4 regions of the Mesorhizobium yinganensis genome follow, and region 4 is predicted to be linked to each of the others. Evidence: predicted binding sites of a transcription regulator. Region 4 holds the regulator's gene; each other region holds the start of a gene.
The links. Region 4 encodes PhoB, which activates phosphate uptake and scavenging genes when phosphate is short. Its sites were predicted from a motif close to TGTCATNNANCTGTCAT; they were not measured.
Positions count from the first base shown of each region.

Region 1: a site for PhoB is predicted at 1,683-1,699, ahead of ABMA59_RS17940 (RNA degradosome polyphosphate kinase). Genes of this name have one in related genera too.
Region 2: a site for PhoB is predicted at 1,891-1,907, ahead of ABMA59_RS14850 (PhoX family protein). Genes of this name have one in related genera too.
Region 3: a site for PhoB is predicted at 2,357-2,373, ahead of ABMA59_RS07595 (PhoX family protein). Genes of this name have one in related genera too.

Region 1 is NZ_JBEBMH010000009.1:105,284-109,104, reverse strand. Features, by position in the region: gene ABMA59_RS17940 (RNA degradosome polyphosphate kinase) at 1-1,619, opposite strand, end outside; gene ABMA59_RS17935 (zinc-finger domain-containing protein) at 1,810-2,055, shown strand; gene ABMA59_RS17930 (FAD-dependent monooxygenase) at 2,083-3,297, shown strand; gene ABMA59_RS17925 (TIGR02117 family protein) at 3,310-3,821, opposite strand, start outside.
Region 2 is NZ_JBEBMH010000006.1:282,537-286,357, reverse strand. Features, by position in the region: gene ABMA59_RS14850 (PhoX family protein) at 1-1,847, opposite strand, end outside; gene ABMA59_RS14845 (FAD-binding oxidoreductase) at 1,961-2,719, opposite strand; gene ABMA59_RS14840 (sulfite oxidase-like oxidoreductase) at 2,712-3,317, opposite strand; gene ABMA59_RS14835 (tetratricopeptide repeat protein) at 3,501-3,821, shown strand, end outside.
Region 3 is NZ_JBEBMH010000003.1:85,546-89,366, reverse strand. Features, by position in the region: gene ABMA59_RS07600 (hypothetical protein) at 1-252, shown strand, start outside; gene ABMA59_RS07595 (PhoX family protein) at 294-2,294, opposite strand; gene ABMA59_RS07590 (phosphatase PAP2 family protein) at 2,458-3,171, shown strand; gene ABMA59_RS07585 (putative bifunctional diguanylate cyclase/phosphodiesterase) at 3,308-3,821, shown strand, end outside.
Region 4 is NZ_JBEBMH010000007.1:113,829-117,649, forward strand. Features, by position in the region: gene pstB (phosphate ABC transporter ATP-binding protein PstB) at 1-53, shown strand, start outside; gene phoU (phosphate signaling complex protein PhoU) at 76-783, shown strand; gene phoB (phosphate regulon transcriptional regulator PhoB) at 795-1,484, shown strand; gene ABMA59_RS15480 (hypothetical protein) at 1,641-1,859, shown strand; gene ABMA59_RS15485 (hypothetical protein) at 2,373-2,549, shown strand; gene ABMA59_RS15490 (MFS transporter) at 2,674-3,821, shown strand, end outside.

The DNA of each region.
Region 1 (3,821 bases), on a different contig from region 4:
TGCACGATCTCATCGGCGATGTGCTTCAGGATGCGCGGCCTCAGCGTCAGCGGCGACATAGCGATCGACATCTCGTCGGCCGGCTCGGCGTAGCCGGTGATGTAGTTGAAGATCTGCGAGACATCGCGGGCGATCTGCGGGTCGGTGGTGAAGAAGGACAGGTCGGTGTAGATGCGCGCGGTGATCGGGTGGTAGTTGCCGGTGCCGAGATGCACGTAGTTGCGCAGCTTGCCGTCCTCGCGACGCACCACCAGCGACATTTTTGCGTGCGTCTTCAATTCGATGAAGCCGAACACCACCTGGACGCCGGCGCGCTCCAGATCGCGCGACCAGCGGATGTTGGCCTCCTCGTCGAAACGCGCCTTCAATTCGACCAGCGCCGTCACCGACTTGCCGGACTCGGCCGCGTCGACCAGCGCGCGCACGATCGGGCTGTCGTTCGAGGTGCGGTAGAGCGTCTGCTTGATCGCCACCACGTCCGGGTCCGCCGCCGCCTGGCGCAGGAACTGCACCACCACGTCGAAGGATTCGTAGGGGTGGTGGACGACGATGTCCTTCTCGCGGATCGCCGCGAAACAGTCGCCGCGATGGTCGCGCACGCGCTCGGGGAAACGCGGATTGAACGGCACGAATTTCAGGTCGTCGCGGGCGACCGAAACGATTTCCGAAATCTGGTTCAGCGCGAGCGGGCCGTGGATGACGCTGATGCGGCTGGACGACACGCCGAGTTCACCGGCGACGAAGTCGCGCAGTTCCGCCGGCATCCGGCCGTCGAACTCGATGCGGATCACCGACCCGCGGCGGCGGCGTTTCAGCGCCGTCTCGAAGAAACGGACGAGATCCTCCGATTCTTCCTCCACCTCGATATCGCTGTCTCGGATCAGGCGGAACGTTCCGGCGCCCTTCAGTTCGTAACCCGGGAACAGCCGGCCGATATAAATGCCGACCGCCTCCTCCAGCGGAATGAAACGCACATGCTTCTGCTGGTCGGGAAGGCGGATGTAGCGCTTCAGCGCCACCGGCAGCCTCAGCAGCGCGTTCATCTCCTCGCCTTCCTTGCGGTGGCGCAGACGCAGCGCGATGGAAAAGCCGAGATTGGGGATGAACGGGAAGGGATGCGCCGGGTCGATCGACAGCGGCGTCATCACCGGAAAGATCTGCTGCTCGAAATGGTCGTCCAGCCAGGCCTGTTCCTCGGCGCTCAGCGCATCGGCGGTGACCGTCTCGATGCCTTTTTCCTGCAGCAGGGTCTTCAACGCCGCGAAACTCTCCTGCTGGTCTTCCTGCAAGCGGCCCACCTCGTGCAGCAACTGCTCCAGTTGCTGTTCCGGCGTTCTCCCGTCCGGGCTGCGCAGCGCGATCCCCTCGCGCACCTGCCCCGCCAGCCCGGCAACGCGCACCATGAAGAATTCGTCGAGATTGGCCGCCGAGATCGACAGGAAGCGCACCCGCTCAAGGAGCGGATGGCGAGGATTCTGCGATTCCTCGAGTACCCGCCGGTTGAACTGCAGCCAGGAGAATTCGCGGTTGACGAACCGGTCGGGATTCCCCGCCGCCATATCCGCGGCGACCGTCTCCGCGGCCGCGAATTCCGCCTGCAAGGGTCTCAGTTCATTCATCGTAGCAAAATCCCCGGCTGTCGCCCGCACCCGACGCGGCAGTCTACCTCCTGACAGGGGAATGTGACAGTTTGATTTCAAGGACAGACGCCGCTGCTCACTCGGCGCCGATGTCACACATGACCACGCTAGCCGATTGGCGAAACCCCTGCCCCCTGCTAAGAGGCACCGAAGCGATCAGGAGAGAAAAATGGCCGGCGGCACGATTCCCCATTTCCAGAACGATGCCGGGCATCCGGCGATCGAGATCGGCGTGAAGGAATTCATGTGCGTCGGCGCCAACCCGCCTTTCGATCATCCGCACGTGTTCCTCGACATGGGCGCCGACGACGAGAAGGTCTGCCCCTATTGCTCGACGCTTTACCGCTACAACCACGCGCTTAGGGCCTATGAGACGCGGCCCGAGGGCTGCGCCTATATCAGCCAGGCGGCCTGAACGCGGTCCGGCGAGGCCGGACATTTGATGGAAGCCGGCCAAACTTCTCCGATCATCGTCGCCGGGGCGGGCATTGCCGGGCTTACCGCCGCGCTTGCCTTCGCGGCGCGTGGATTTGATGTCCAGGTCTTCGAACGATCGCCAGAACTGCGCCAGGTCGGCGCCGGTCTGCAGCTTTCGCCCAATGCCACCCGCCTCCTCGACCGGCTTGGGGTTCTCGCCGGCCTGAAGCCTTTCGCAGTCCAGCCGCCGGCCATCGTGCTGCGCAATGCAAGCGACCTGCGGGAACTCGCCCGCGTCCCGCTGGGGCAAATGGCCGAGGATCGCTGGGGAGCGCCCTATCTGGTCGTTCACCGCGCCGATCTGCAAGGCACGCTGCTGGCGGCCGCGAACCGAACCCCAACAATCTCGCTCGCCACCGATTCCGACGTCGAGGCCTTTCAATCGGTGGGACCGGGCAATCTCGCGGCTACGGTCCGAACCGAAGGTCAGCGACGGCGGTACGAAGGCGCCCTGCTGGTCGGCGCCGATGGTGTCTGGTCGACGCTGAGAAAGGGCATCGTGTCGGGCTTGCCGGCCCGTTCGACCGGGCTGATGGCGTGGCGGCGGACGATTTCGGCCGACAGCCCTTTGATCCGAAACCTTTTTCCGGATCTGACCGTCAATGCATTCCTGCATCCGGGTTTTCATCTCGTCGCCTATCCGCTGCGCGGCGGGTCGGAGTTCAACCTCGTGGCATTCACGTCAGGTCAAGCGCGGGGAGAGGATTGGCGGGTTGCCGCCGACGCCGCGCCGTTGCGAAAAGCGCTGGGCGAAACCGCTTCGCCGCTGGCCGCATTGGCGGCGGACGCGGAAGCCTGGACCGCGTGGCCGATCCACACGGTGGACCCTGCCCGGCCTTGGGTTCAGGGTGGAGATTTCGCTCTGATCGGCGATGCAGCCCATGCCATGACGCCCTTCGCGGCCCAGGGCGCGGCGATGGCGATCGAGGATGCCTGGTCGCTGGCCGATGCGTACGATGCCAGTCCGCCGAATGGCTTGGCCAGTTCCCTCGCCGCCTGGGAGCAGACCCGCCGCCTGAGGATCCAAAAGGTGGCGCGACGCGGTGCCTTCAACCGCTTTGTCTGGCATGCCGCCGGTCCTGTCGCCCTGGCGCGCAACCTGGTGCTTGCCGCACGCCCGGCCAAAAGCCTCGCCACCGATATGGACTGGCTCTATGGCCACGACGTGAGTTCGTCATAAGACAACGCAATTTCAATTGTGCAGGTCGAGCGACCAACGCAGCGTGAGCGGTAGCGGATTCCACATCCCTGTGGTGATGCCGGCCTCGCACAGGGCTCGCGCGGTCCAGGTGTTGCAGCCCAGAAGCGCGGTGAACGTGCCGTCGGCTTCGTAGAACTTGTCGAACCGGCCGTAGCCGACGCCCGGAATGATCAGCGGGCCTTCGGCGTCCTCGTAAAAGCTGTCCTTGATGAACGCCAGCATGGCGCCGAATTCGCGCTCGCCGACATCGAAGCCGTCGACTTCCGGATGCGGTTCGGGAATGGGGCCGGCAACGTCGACATGCATGGCAGCGCGGTCGAGCGTCAGCCCTTTCAGCAGCGGTATCGGCTTCAACTGGTCCCAGGTCGGCGTGGCGATATAAAATTCCCGGCTGCCGCGGCCGAAGACCAAATATTTCACTTCCGGCGCGTCGAGCGGCATGCCGTCATCGAGAAGGAAGCCGAAGGTTCGCAGGACTACATCGTCGAGTGGGACGGCGATGT
Region 2 (3,821 bases), on a different contig from region 4:
CGCAGTGCGCCGGGATGCTGGACCGACACGAACAGTGTCGTTCCGTCCGGCGTGAAAGCGGGCGAGCAGCATTCCGAACCGACCGGCGGGATGTAGAACAGTTTCGGCAGCGCCCGGCCCGGACCTTCCGTGTCCATCGCATAGAGCGCATCGGCGAGGCCTTCCGGCGGCGGGCCGTCGGTGGTCACCCAGATGCGGCCGGCCGGGTCGACGCCGATATTGTCGGGATCGGTGAACCAGCCATTGGCTGATGTGTCGGGATGATAGCGGCATTCGTCCGTGGGCACTGCCGGATCGCCGCAGAGCACGAACACGTCCCATGCAAACTTGTCGGCCGCGTGGTCGGGCTTGTCCGGCGCGCCGGGCGGTACGAGTTCCAGCAGATGGCCGTTGGGGTTCGGCCCGCGCGGATTGGCGACGTTGACGGTCTCGCTCTCCTCGCCGCCGCCTGCCGGCAGGCGATCCTCGTTCTCTGTCATGGCGACGTAAAGTTTGCCTGTGCCGATGTGCGGAACGAACCCTTCCGGCCCGTCCATCGGCGTCGCGCCGAGAAGATCGGCGGCGGCACGGGTGTTGAGCACCACGTCGGCCTGCGTGGCAAAACCGGCTTCGGCGGTCAGCGGCCCCTGTCCGGCGACCAGGGGCAGCCACTCGACCGAGCCGTCGCTCGAAAATTTCGCCACCGACAGCGTGCCGTTGTCGAGTAGATCCTTGTTGGCGGCGCGGTCGTCCGGATTGTACGGGTCGCGGGTGACGAAGCGGTAGAGATATTCGAAATCGTCGTCGTCGCCCATGTAGACGACGACGCGGCCGTCCGGCGCCAGCGCCACCTGTGCGCCTTCATGCGTGAAGCGGCCGAGCGCGGTGCGCTTCACCGGCTTGGCCATGGGGTCGAACGGATCGATCTCGACCACCCAGTCGAACTTCATCCATTCGTTCGGTTCTTCTTCGAACTTGAAGCGCGGCTCCAGTCGCGACACCGAATAGAGATCGTTGTCCTCCTCGTCCCAGCCCTGGCGCTCGACCAGGTCCTGGTTGGGCAAGGTCTTGTAGTCGCCGGCGAAGACATCCATCGCGCCTTCCTCGCCCGAAAGCATGGTGCCCCAGGGCGTGATGCCGCCATTGCAGTTGGAGATCGTGCCGAACACGATCTTTCCGGTCGGGTCGGCCTTGGTCTTCAGCTGGTCGTCGCCGGCGGCCGGACCGGAGATCGCCATCTCGGTGCCCATATGGATGCGGCGATTGTATTGACCGTCCTTGACGACCTCCCAGGCGCCGCCATTGCGCCGGACCTCGACGATGCTGACGCCGGTCGCGGCCATGATCGCGCGGATCTGCGGATCGCTCAGCTTCTCGCGAAAATCCTCGTCGGTGAGGCCGGGGAACATCAGGTAGGGATCGACATATTCGTGACTGACGACCAGGAGACCGTGGTCCGAGCTCTGCGAGCCGTGCGGCAGAGGGATGAAGGCGGTGAAGTCGTTGTTGTAGCCGAACTGACGTTCCGCCGCCGGCCCGTCGAGCGTGGCGAGGTCAAAGGCCGGGCTGTCCGGAAAAAGCGCATCGCCCCAGCGCAGCAGGATTTGCCGGTCATAACCATCCGGCCAATGGTCGGTGTTGTCGCGTACGCGTGGCAGTTCGGCGAACTTCAGAGTGGAGACGCTTTCCGCCGCAGCCTTCGCGCCGCTCGGCACAGCAGCCGAGCTGATCGCCGCCAGAGCGGTCGAGGCGAAAAAACCTTTCAGCACAGCGCGCCGGCTGACGCCCTCGGCCAGCACTGAACCATAGGTCTGGCCGAAATTCTGGCGGCGGGTTGGACGCTGGCGGGTTTTCTGGCGGTCGGTCACTTGCTGGCTCCGGGCTTGCTGTCGGGTTTTCTGGCACAGCTCAATGACGGTTCGACAACAGCGCGGTGAAACGGCTGGCATGACCGATGGTGTGGGGGCTGTCGTCCGGCGCGTTACTGCCCGTAGCGCTCCGTCCTGATGCGTTCAGGCGGGATGCCGGCCGCGACGAGCGCGTCGGCGGCGGTCGAGACGAAGGCGTTGTTGCCGCAGACGAAGGCGAGCGACGGCGGGCCGGGTAGTCCGGCGAGCACTGTTTGGACCGCCGCCGGATCGATGCGCCGCGAAAGATCCTGTGCGCGTTTCGCCGGCTCGCGCGTGATGGCGAAAGTGAGCGCGAAGCCGTCGCCGCGTGCGTCGAGGCCCAGCAGTTCGTCGCGAAAGATCACTTCGTCCCAGTTGCGCGACGAATAGAGCAGGGCGGCCGGTACGCTCGATCCCTGCGCGGCGCGGTGGCGCAGCATGCTCATCAGCGGCACGACGCCCGAGCCGCCGCCGACCAGCAGCAAGGGTCCGCCATCCGGAACTTCCCAGACGAAATGTCCGCCGAGCGGCGCCTTGACCTCGATCTCGTCGCCGGCCGCCGCCACGTCGTGGAAGAAGGACGATACTTCGCCGTCGTCCAGCCGCTCGATGGCGAGTTCGATCTCCTCGCCATTTTCCGGGATGTTCGCGATCGAATAGCTGCGCTGGGCGGTGTAGCCGTCCGACGCCGTCAGCCGCACGTCGGCGTGCTGGCCGGGCCGCCACGGAAAGGGTTTTTGCGGGCGGAAGAAAAAGCTGATGACGCGCGGCGTCCGCCGGACGATTTTGGTGACCGTCGCCGGTTGCCAGCGGGCGGGACGGGCGCCGCCGGGCGGAACGGCGTCAATCATCCGTGTACCGCTGCTCGCGCCAGGGGTCGCCGTAGATATGGTAGCCACGCAGTTCCCAAAAACCGCCGGTGTCCTGCTCGATAAACTGCAGCCCGTCGATCCACTTGGCCGATTTCCAAAAATACAGATGCGGGACAAGCAGTCGCGCCGGCCCGCCATGGTCGGCCGAAATCGGCTCGCCCTCGTAGCGGATCGCGACCATCGCCTTACCGCCGACGAGATCGGCGGTCGGCACGTTGGTCGTGTAGCCGTCGAACGAATGCGCCAGCGTATATGGTTTCGGTGTCTCGATGCCGGCCTCGGCAAGGATGTCGTCGACCAGCACGCCTTCCCAGCTTGTGCCGAATTTCGACCAGGCGGTGACGCAATGGATGTCGCGGGTCATGCGGCTGATCGGCAGGCGGCCGAACTCGTCCCAGTTCCACTTCGCCACGGGTTTCGGCCCGACCTTCAGCGTAAAGCTCCAGTCCTCGGTTTTTACACGCGGCGTCGGTCCCGCGGAGAGGACGGGAAAATCCTCGGTCAGGTACTGGCCGGGTGGCAGCCGCTCGGACGTCTCGCGCGGCGGCTGCCGGCTGCCGAACCCGCGTGTTGCCATGGAAGCCATCTCCTTTTGCCGTATTCCATGATCCTATTGTGCGGAACGTGGAGAGACAACCGCCGGATGCCCGTGCGTCCTGTCGCCGAATGTGCGGGGCCCTGAGACCTCGGGGCACATTTCACCGGCGAATTTTTGGCTCTAATGTCGCACGCATCGAGTCGATGGGAGCGGGCCGACCGCGTGACAGCAGAAGATTCACCAGCGGGTGCGACCGAAGGCAACGTCGTCCGGCGCGATGATCGGGCGTCGAAGCTTGCGCGCGCGATAATCAAGAGCGCCAGGAGCGGCGATCTGGAATCGGCGCGCAAACGTGCCGTCCGGTATGCGGAGCTTGCGCCGGTCGACCGTGCGTCCATCGCCCATGCACTCAAGGTTTGCTCCATCGCCGGCTATTGGGAGGGCGTCCTGCGGTATGCGGAACGGCTCGATCCGATCTGGCGGGACGATGCCGATGTGCTGAATGCCGTCGCCAAAGCCGAGCGCGAACTGGGCTGGCTCGAA
Region 3 (3,821 bases), on a different contig from region 4:
GCGCCCGGCCTCGGCAAGCTGCTGTTGACGCTGGCGCTCTATTCCGGCGGCAACCTGATCATGCTGAGGCTTGTGCGCGAATTCGGCATGGCCTCCGCCTTCAGCCTGTCGGCCGTGATACAGCTCGTCGCCGTCAACGTCATCGCACTCTTCTGGTTCGGCGAGCACCTCACCCTGGTGCAGCACGTCGGCATTGTGCTGGCCATCGTCGCGGTCGGGCTGATCACGCTCGGACCTGCCCTCGCCAGATAGAATCGGAGCGCCGGCAGAACCGGCGCCCCGGGGAGAAAATATCAAACCGCGATCTTGCCGCCGCCCTGTTTGGTGATGACCACCACCGACGGGCGCACCGGCATGTCCGGCTTGAAGTCCGGCCAGCGGGTCGACAGGTCCTCGTAGTAAGACGGACGGCCGAACGGCTTCCAGTCGTCACCGCCATCGGCGGGATGCTGGACAGCGACGAAACCGGTCTGGTCGTCCGGCGTGAACAGCGGGCCGCACATCTCGGCGCCTACCGGCACACGGAAGAACAGTTTCGAGGTGGCGCGCGCGTCGCCCTCGGTGTCGACAGCCCACAGGCCGTCGGTGCGGCCCGTAGCCTTCGGGCCCTGGCCGTCGGTGGCGACCCACAGCCGGCCGGCGCTGTCGACCGCGCAGTTGTCGGGCATGCCGAACCAGCCATTGGCGGTGGTCGAGGTCGAGAAAGTGGCGCCGACATCGGCGACCGAAGGATCGCCGCACTTCAACAGCACTTCCCACTTGCCCTTGGTGGCGGCGAAGTCGCCGCCGTCCTCGGCGATCTCGATGATGTGGCCGAAGGCGTTTTCCGCGCGCGGGTTGGCCGCGTCGATCTGCTCGGCCTTGCGCTTGGTGTTGTTGGTCAGCATGACATAGACCTTGCCGTTGACGCCGTTCGGCTGCACGTCTTCCGGGCGGTCCATCTTGGTGGCGCCGAGCAGGTCGGCGGCGTGGCGGGTCTCGATCAGCACGTCGGCCTGGCTGGCGAAGCCGTTATCAGCGGTCAGCGGACCCTGGCCGAAGACGACCGGCAGCCATTCGACCGAACCGTCCTCGGAGAATTTCGCCACATAGAGCGTGCCGTCGTCGAGCAGGTCCATGTTGGCGGCGCGGTCGGCGGCGTTGTAGGTGCCGGCCGTCACGAATTTGTAGACATAGTCGAAACGTTCGTCGTCGCCGAGATAGAACACGACGCGGCCGTCCTTGTTGACGATCGACTCGGCGCCCTCATGCTTGAAGCGGCCCATCGCCGTGCGCTTCTTCGGCGCGGAGGTCGGGTCGTTGACGTCTACCTCGACGATCCAGCCGAAGCGGTTGGCTTCGTTGGGCTCCTTGGCGACGTCGAAGCGGTCGTAGTGCGCGGCCCACTCATAGGCGCCTTCCGGAATGCCCATGCGCTTGTAGTTGGCGGCTTCCTTGTGGTCGGCGGGCAGCTCGCCCGAGAAATAGCCGTGGATGTTCTCCTCGGCCATGATGTAGGTGCCCCAGGGCGTCACGCCGCCGGCGCAGTTGTTGAAGGTGCCGAACACCTTCGTGCCGGTCGCGTCGGCATTGGTCTTCAGCCGGTCGCTGCCGGCGGCCGGGCCGGTGATCTGCATCTCGGTGTTGGAGGTGATGCGGCGGTTGAGCTTGCCGTCCTTGACGACCTGCCACTTGCCATCGACCTTGCGGATCTCGACGACGGTGCCGCCATGCGCGGCCATCTCGACGTCGACCTGCTCCTTGCTGAGCGGAGCCTGCTTGATCGCCTTCTTTCCGTCCTTTTCCTCGATCGTCACCAAGCCCGGGAACATCAGATGCGGGTTGGTGTATTCATGGTTGACGACGAGCAGGCCGTGCTCGGACGAGCCGTCGATCGGGATGAAGCCGACATAGTCGTTGTTATAACCGAACTGCTTTGCCTGCGCGGCCGCGGTCTGCGCCGTCGGCTTGAACTCGGGAGCGTCTGCGAACAGCGCGTCGCCCCAGCGCAGCAGGATGTCGGCGTCATAACCCGCCGCGACATGGTGATTTTCGTCGACGCCGGCTTCGACTTCCTCGAAGTTGAAGGCTGAGCCGCCTGCGGCGCGCGCGTTGTCGGCGGTGATCAGCGCCAGCGGGCTGACGGTGGCGGCGATCGCCGAGACGGCCAGCGAACCGCGCAGGAAGCCGCGGCGCGAGAAACGCGCGGCGATGATTTCGCCCATGGTGCGGTTGTCGGTGGGGTTGCGGCCCGGCCCGTCATTTTCCTCGAGCAGGCTGGTTGGGAATCGGTTTTCGGGAAGTTCATTGTTCATCGCGACGACCTCTGGCTGCGAAAAATTGGCTTGAGATGCGCCGTCGCAGCTAGCCGCGCCGCCTGACAGTTTGATGACAACTCGCTTCCGCCGGCTTGCGGTCGCGGGCGGGCTGCCATAGGTGAGGCACAGCCGACACGAGCTAGGAACCGGGATTTCGGGCATGCCGCCCATCGCGACAATCGCAAGCAAGGTCGAATTCTCGGTGCTTCTCGCGGCAATCACGATTGCGGGAGGTCTGTACGGTTTTGTCGAGATGGCGGAAATCGCCCGCGACGCGGAGCCGCACGGGTTCGACAGCGCCATTCTGCTGGCGTTCCGGCAGCCGGGCGACCCCTCGGTTCCGATCGGCCCGCTATGGCTACCCGAAGCCGTCCGCGACATGACCGCGCTGGGCAGCGCCAGCGTGCTGATCTTCGTCACGGCCGCGACGATCTTTTACCTGCTGCTCACCGGCCGCCGCGCCGCCGCGCTCTTCGTGCTGGTGTCGGTGGCCGGGGGCCAGTTGCTCAGCAGCCTGCTGAAACTCGGGGTCGACCGGCCGCGCCCGGAACTGGTGCCGCACCTGGCCGATGTCTACACGCTGAGCTTTCCGAGCGGCCACGCCATGCTGTCGGCCGTCACCTATCTGACGCTGGGCGCGCTCGCCGCCCGCGTCGCCCCGAACCGCGCGGCTGGCATTTATCTCCTGCTGCTCGCCGTGCTGGCCACTTTCCTGGTCGGCGCCAGCCGCGTCTATCTCGGCGTCCACTGGCCGTCCGACGTGCTGGCCGGCTGGTGCGCGGGAGCCGCCTGGGCGATGGCCTGCTGGCTGGTGGCGCAGTGGGTGCTCAGCCGGCGGCAAGCGGCCCCCTATCCACAGAGCGGCTCGCTCTGATGCGCCGCTTTCACCGCAATCCAGCGATCCCGCGCAACTTTCCGCACCGTAACGCGATTTTAACCGGAGGCGGTAGAATCGGCCGACCGGATGGTCTGGCCCCGAGGTGATGGGAAAACAGGAAAAACATCGGCCCTTGACGGCGCAGGTCACATTCTCGGTGATCGCCGTCGCTGTTGTCTCGGTGATGCTGATCCTTGCTCTGGCGATCTATGCCGTCTTCAGCGTCGACGCAATCGCGCTGGAGCGGCAGAAGAGTTTTGTCCGCAGCGGTCTTGCCGAGCAACTCACCGACTTGATCCGCGAGCAGCAGAGCGTCACGGTCTGGGACGATTCGGTTATCAATGCCCGAGCCGGCAACCAGGACTGGATGCGCGACAATCTCGGCGAATGGATGAGTTCCTATTACGGTCACGACCGGACTTACATCCTCGACGGCAAGGACCGTGCGATCCATGTGATGAAGGACGGCCAGACGCTGCCGCCCGCGGCCTTTGACGATGAGTCCGCGGTCCTCCTGCCGTTGGTCGCGACGCTCCGAGAGCGCATGGCGCGCGCCCAGTCCGAAGGCGACGAGTCGCAGGAAAGCAAGATCGTCCAGGACCTCGTTCTGCTCAGCGGCAAGCCGGCCCTCGTCGCGGTCCAGCCGC
Region 4 (3,821 bases):
CCAACCCCGATGACAAGCGCACCCAGGACTACATTACCGGCCGCTTCGGCTGATCCCGGCCCGAGGAACACCAGAATGCGCGAACACACCGTTGCGTCCTTCGATCAGGACCTGAAACAGATCGACCAACTGATCCGCGACATGGCGGACCTGTCGACGTCGATGGTCGGCGCCTCCATCCGGGCGCTTCTACACACCGACGCCGCGGCGGCGCAGCGGATCATCTCCGATGACGCCATCATGGACGCCAAGCAGCGTGAGCTGGACGACCGCGCCATCACGCTGATCGCCAAGCGGCAGCCGATGGCCCAGGACCTGCGCGCCGTGCTCGGCGCCATCCGCATGGCGGGCGATTTGGAGCGGATCGGCGATCTTGCCAAGAACGTCGCCAAGCGCGTCGGCGCGATCGGTGAGGGGACGACGCCGCGTGGCTTGTCCCACGGCATCGACGACATGGCGACGATGGTCCTTGCCCAGATCAGCGGCGTCGTCGACGCCTATACCGGGCGCGAGCCCGCCGAACTCGACCGGCTGCGCGCCGAGGACGAGAAGATCGACCTCAAATACACCTCGGTGTTTCGCGAACTCCTGACCTACATGATGGAGGATCCGCGCAACATCACCACCTGCACGCATCTGCTGTTCTGTGCCAAGAACCTGGAGCGTATCGGCGACCACGTGACCAACATCGCGGAAAACGCCTATTATGTGCTGACCGGTTCGCAGCTTCCGGCGAACCGTCCGAAACTCGACGAGACGGCGACGACCGTCCTCGCCGAATAAAGGCAGGCGCGATGATCGCACCGAAGGTCATGGTGGTCGAGGACGAGGAGCCGTTGGGCGTCCTCCTCCGCTACAATCTTGAGTCCGAGGGCTATCAGGTCGAGGTCGTCATGCGCGGCGACGAGGCCGAGATCCGGCTGCAGGAGAATGTGCCGGACCTTCTGGTGCTGGACTGGATGCTGCCGGCGGTTTCCGGCATCGAACTGTGCCGGCGGCTGAGGATGCGCCCGGAAACCGAGCGCCTGCCGATCATCATGCTGACGGCGCGCGGCGAGGAAAGCGATCGGGTGCGCGGGCTGGCCACCGGCGCCGACGACTATCTGGTCAAACCGTTTTCGACCCCCGAATTCGTGGCGCGTGTAAAAGCGCTGCTGCGCCGCGCCAAGCCGGAAGTGCTTTCGTCGGTGCTCAAGGTCGGCGATATCGTGCTCGACCGCGAGTCGCACCGCGTCTACCGCAAGAAGAGCGAGATCAAGCTCGGCCCGACCGAGTTCCGGCTGCTGGAATTCATGATGCGCCATCCCGGCCGCGTGTTCTCGCGCGGGCAACTGCTCGACAATGTCTGGGGCGAGACGATCTATATCGACGAGCGTACCGTCGACGTGCATGTCGGCCGGCTGCGCAAGGCGGTCAACACCAACCGCCTGCCCGACGTCATCCGCACCGTGCGCGGCGCGGGCTACGCCATCAGCGATGAATGATCGTCGTCCCGCCGCGTCGTCGCGGCGAGCGCCGTCTTTGGGCAATACCCTCCGTTTCCCACCATTGAAATGCCCGAGCCTGCTGTCCCGCGGGCGTTAGCTTTTTGTTATCCTTAATGCGCCACTCTGGCAGGCATGAAGCCTGCGGGAAACCATATGGAAATCCTGTCCAAGGATCGGAACATCGCCGAGATGGACGCCCTCATGGACGCCCAGGACGACCGCAAGACCAAGCTGGTCGACCGTCGCGCCATCCATGAATCGGTTTCTTATCTCAGGAGCCACGGCTTCGATACCGAAGAGGTCCAGCGCTGCCTGGTGCGCTATTTCTATGTCGACCTCGACCTGCTCAACGAAGCGCTGACGGAACACTGAACGCCCGGCTTTTCAGGCGAAATATGGACTGCTACGCTTCGACAGTCCTTGCGCTGACGTCCACTCCAATATGTTCAGGCGGAGCGCGATGGATTTTGCGCCCTCGCGACATCCTGGCGCTCGTTACGCGCGCTCCGCTATTTTCCGCGACCAGTCGCCGGCCGATCCTGTAGGCCACATAGCCGGCCAGCGCGGCCGTTGCCAAACCCAAGCGTGTCATTTGGTGGCCCTCCGTTTCCTCGGCCCGGTGCGAGATGGATTTGGCGGAACGGGTTCGGCTTCAACGTCAGGTGTCATGTATTTCGCGGCGAGCCGGGTCGCCACCACTGCCAGCCCAAGCCGTACAAGCCATTTGAACATCGAAAACCTCCATTCGTTGCGGTGGAAACTCGCATGTATGCGGAGAGGTTCCGGGAATGTTGGCGGTCCGTGCCGGCGCTTTCCAATCAGCAGAAAAAGCCATGCGACCTTTTCGCCGCCCGTGCGTTGAACCGGCCAACGGAGGCAGAACTCATGGCTAGGAAAGTGAAGCAAGGCGGCCAACTCGCAGCCGGTCAGGAACTCGAAGTTCAGCATCTGGCGGAGACGACCGACCTCTCGCCTCGACAGGCGCGCGAACTTCTGAAGCGCCACGGTAACGACTGGGAAAAGATCCGCAAGGAAGCGGAGACATTCAAGGCCGAGAGCTAGGGCCAAAGGCGCAATGGCGACGCGACTTTCGCAATTATTCTTGGTCCAGCTGTGAATTGGGGGCGCTAAAGGCGGCGAACCGCGCTAAAGACGGCGTGGTTTCTTCTCTCGTATTTCGAGCCCGATGTCTTCCAACACCGCGACCGCCGCAAGCCAGCGTTATGCTGCCTTCCGGCACCGGCCGTTCCTCGCCTTCTGGGCGGCGCGTTTCCTGGCGACGTTCTCGACCCAGATCGTGTCCGTCGCGGTTGGCTGGCAGGTCTACGACCTGACGCGCGATCCGTTCGATCTCGGCCTTGTCGGCATTATCCAGTTCATCCCCTCGCTGCTGCTGGTGCTGATCACCGGGGCGATCGCCGACCGTTTCGGCCGCCGCCTGATCATGGGGCTCGCGGCGGGGCTGGAGGCTCTCTGCGCGCTGGCGCTGCTTCTGCTTTCGCTGCGCGGGTTGACGAGTGTCGTGCCTGTGTTCGCGGTGCTTGCCGTGTTCGGCATAGCACGGGCTTTCTTCGGTCCTGCTGCTGCCTCGCTGGTGGCCAATCTCGTGCCGCCCAAAGATTTCGCCAATGCCGTAGCCTGGAATTCCTCGGCATGGCAGACCGCGACCATCGTCGGCCCTGTCGCCGGCGGCCTGCTCTACGGCGTCTCCGCCGAAGCGGCCTATGGCGTTGCGACATTGCTGATGCTGGCGTCAGCCGTGCTCATCTTCAGCATTCCCAAGCCGGCACAGCGAACCGGCACGGAGCGCCCTTCGATCGATACGCTCTTTGCAGGTTTCCGCTATATCTGGGGGGAAAAGGTGGTCCTCGGTGCCATCTCGCTCGACCTCTTCGCGGTCCTGCTCTCGGGTGCCGTGGCGCTCCTGCCCGTCTACGCGCGCGACATTCTCGAACTCGGCCCCTGGGGCCTTGGCCTGCTGCGTGCCGGTCCGGGCATTGGTGCATTGCTGGTCGCGGTGTGGCTCGCCGGCCATCCGCTGCGCGACCACGCCGGCGTCATCATGCTGGTCTTCGTCGGCCTGTTCGGCGTCTTCACCATCGTGTTCGGCGTCTCGACCATTGTCTGGCTGTCGATCTTCGCGCTCGCCATGCTCGGCGCCACCGACATGGTCAGCGTCTATGTGCGCGAGACGCTGATCCAGCTATGGACGCCGGACGAGTTGCGCGGCCGTGTGAATGCCGTGAACATGGTGTTCGTCGGTGCGTCCAACGAACTCGGCGAGTTCCGGGCCGGCACCATGGCTGCCATCATTGGCACGGTTCCCGCCGTCGT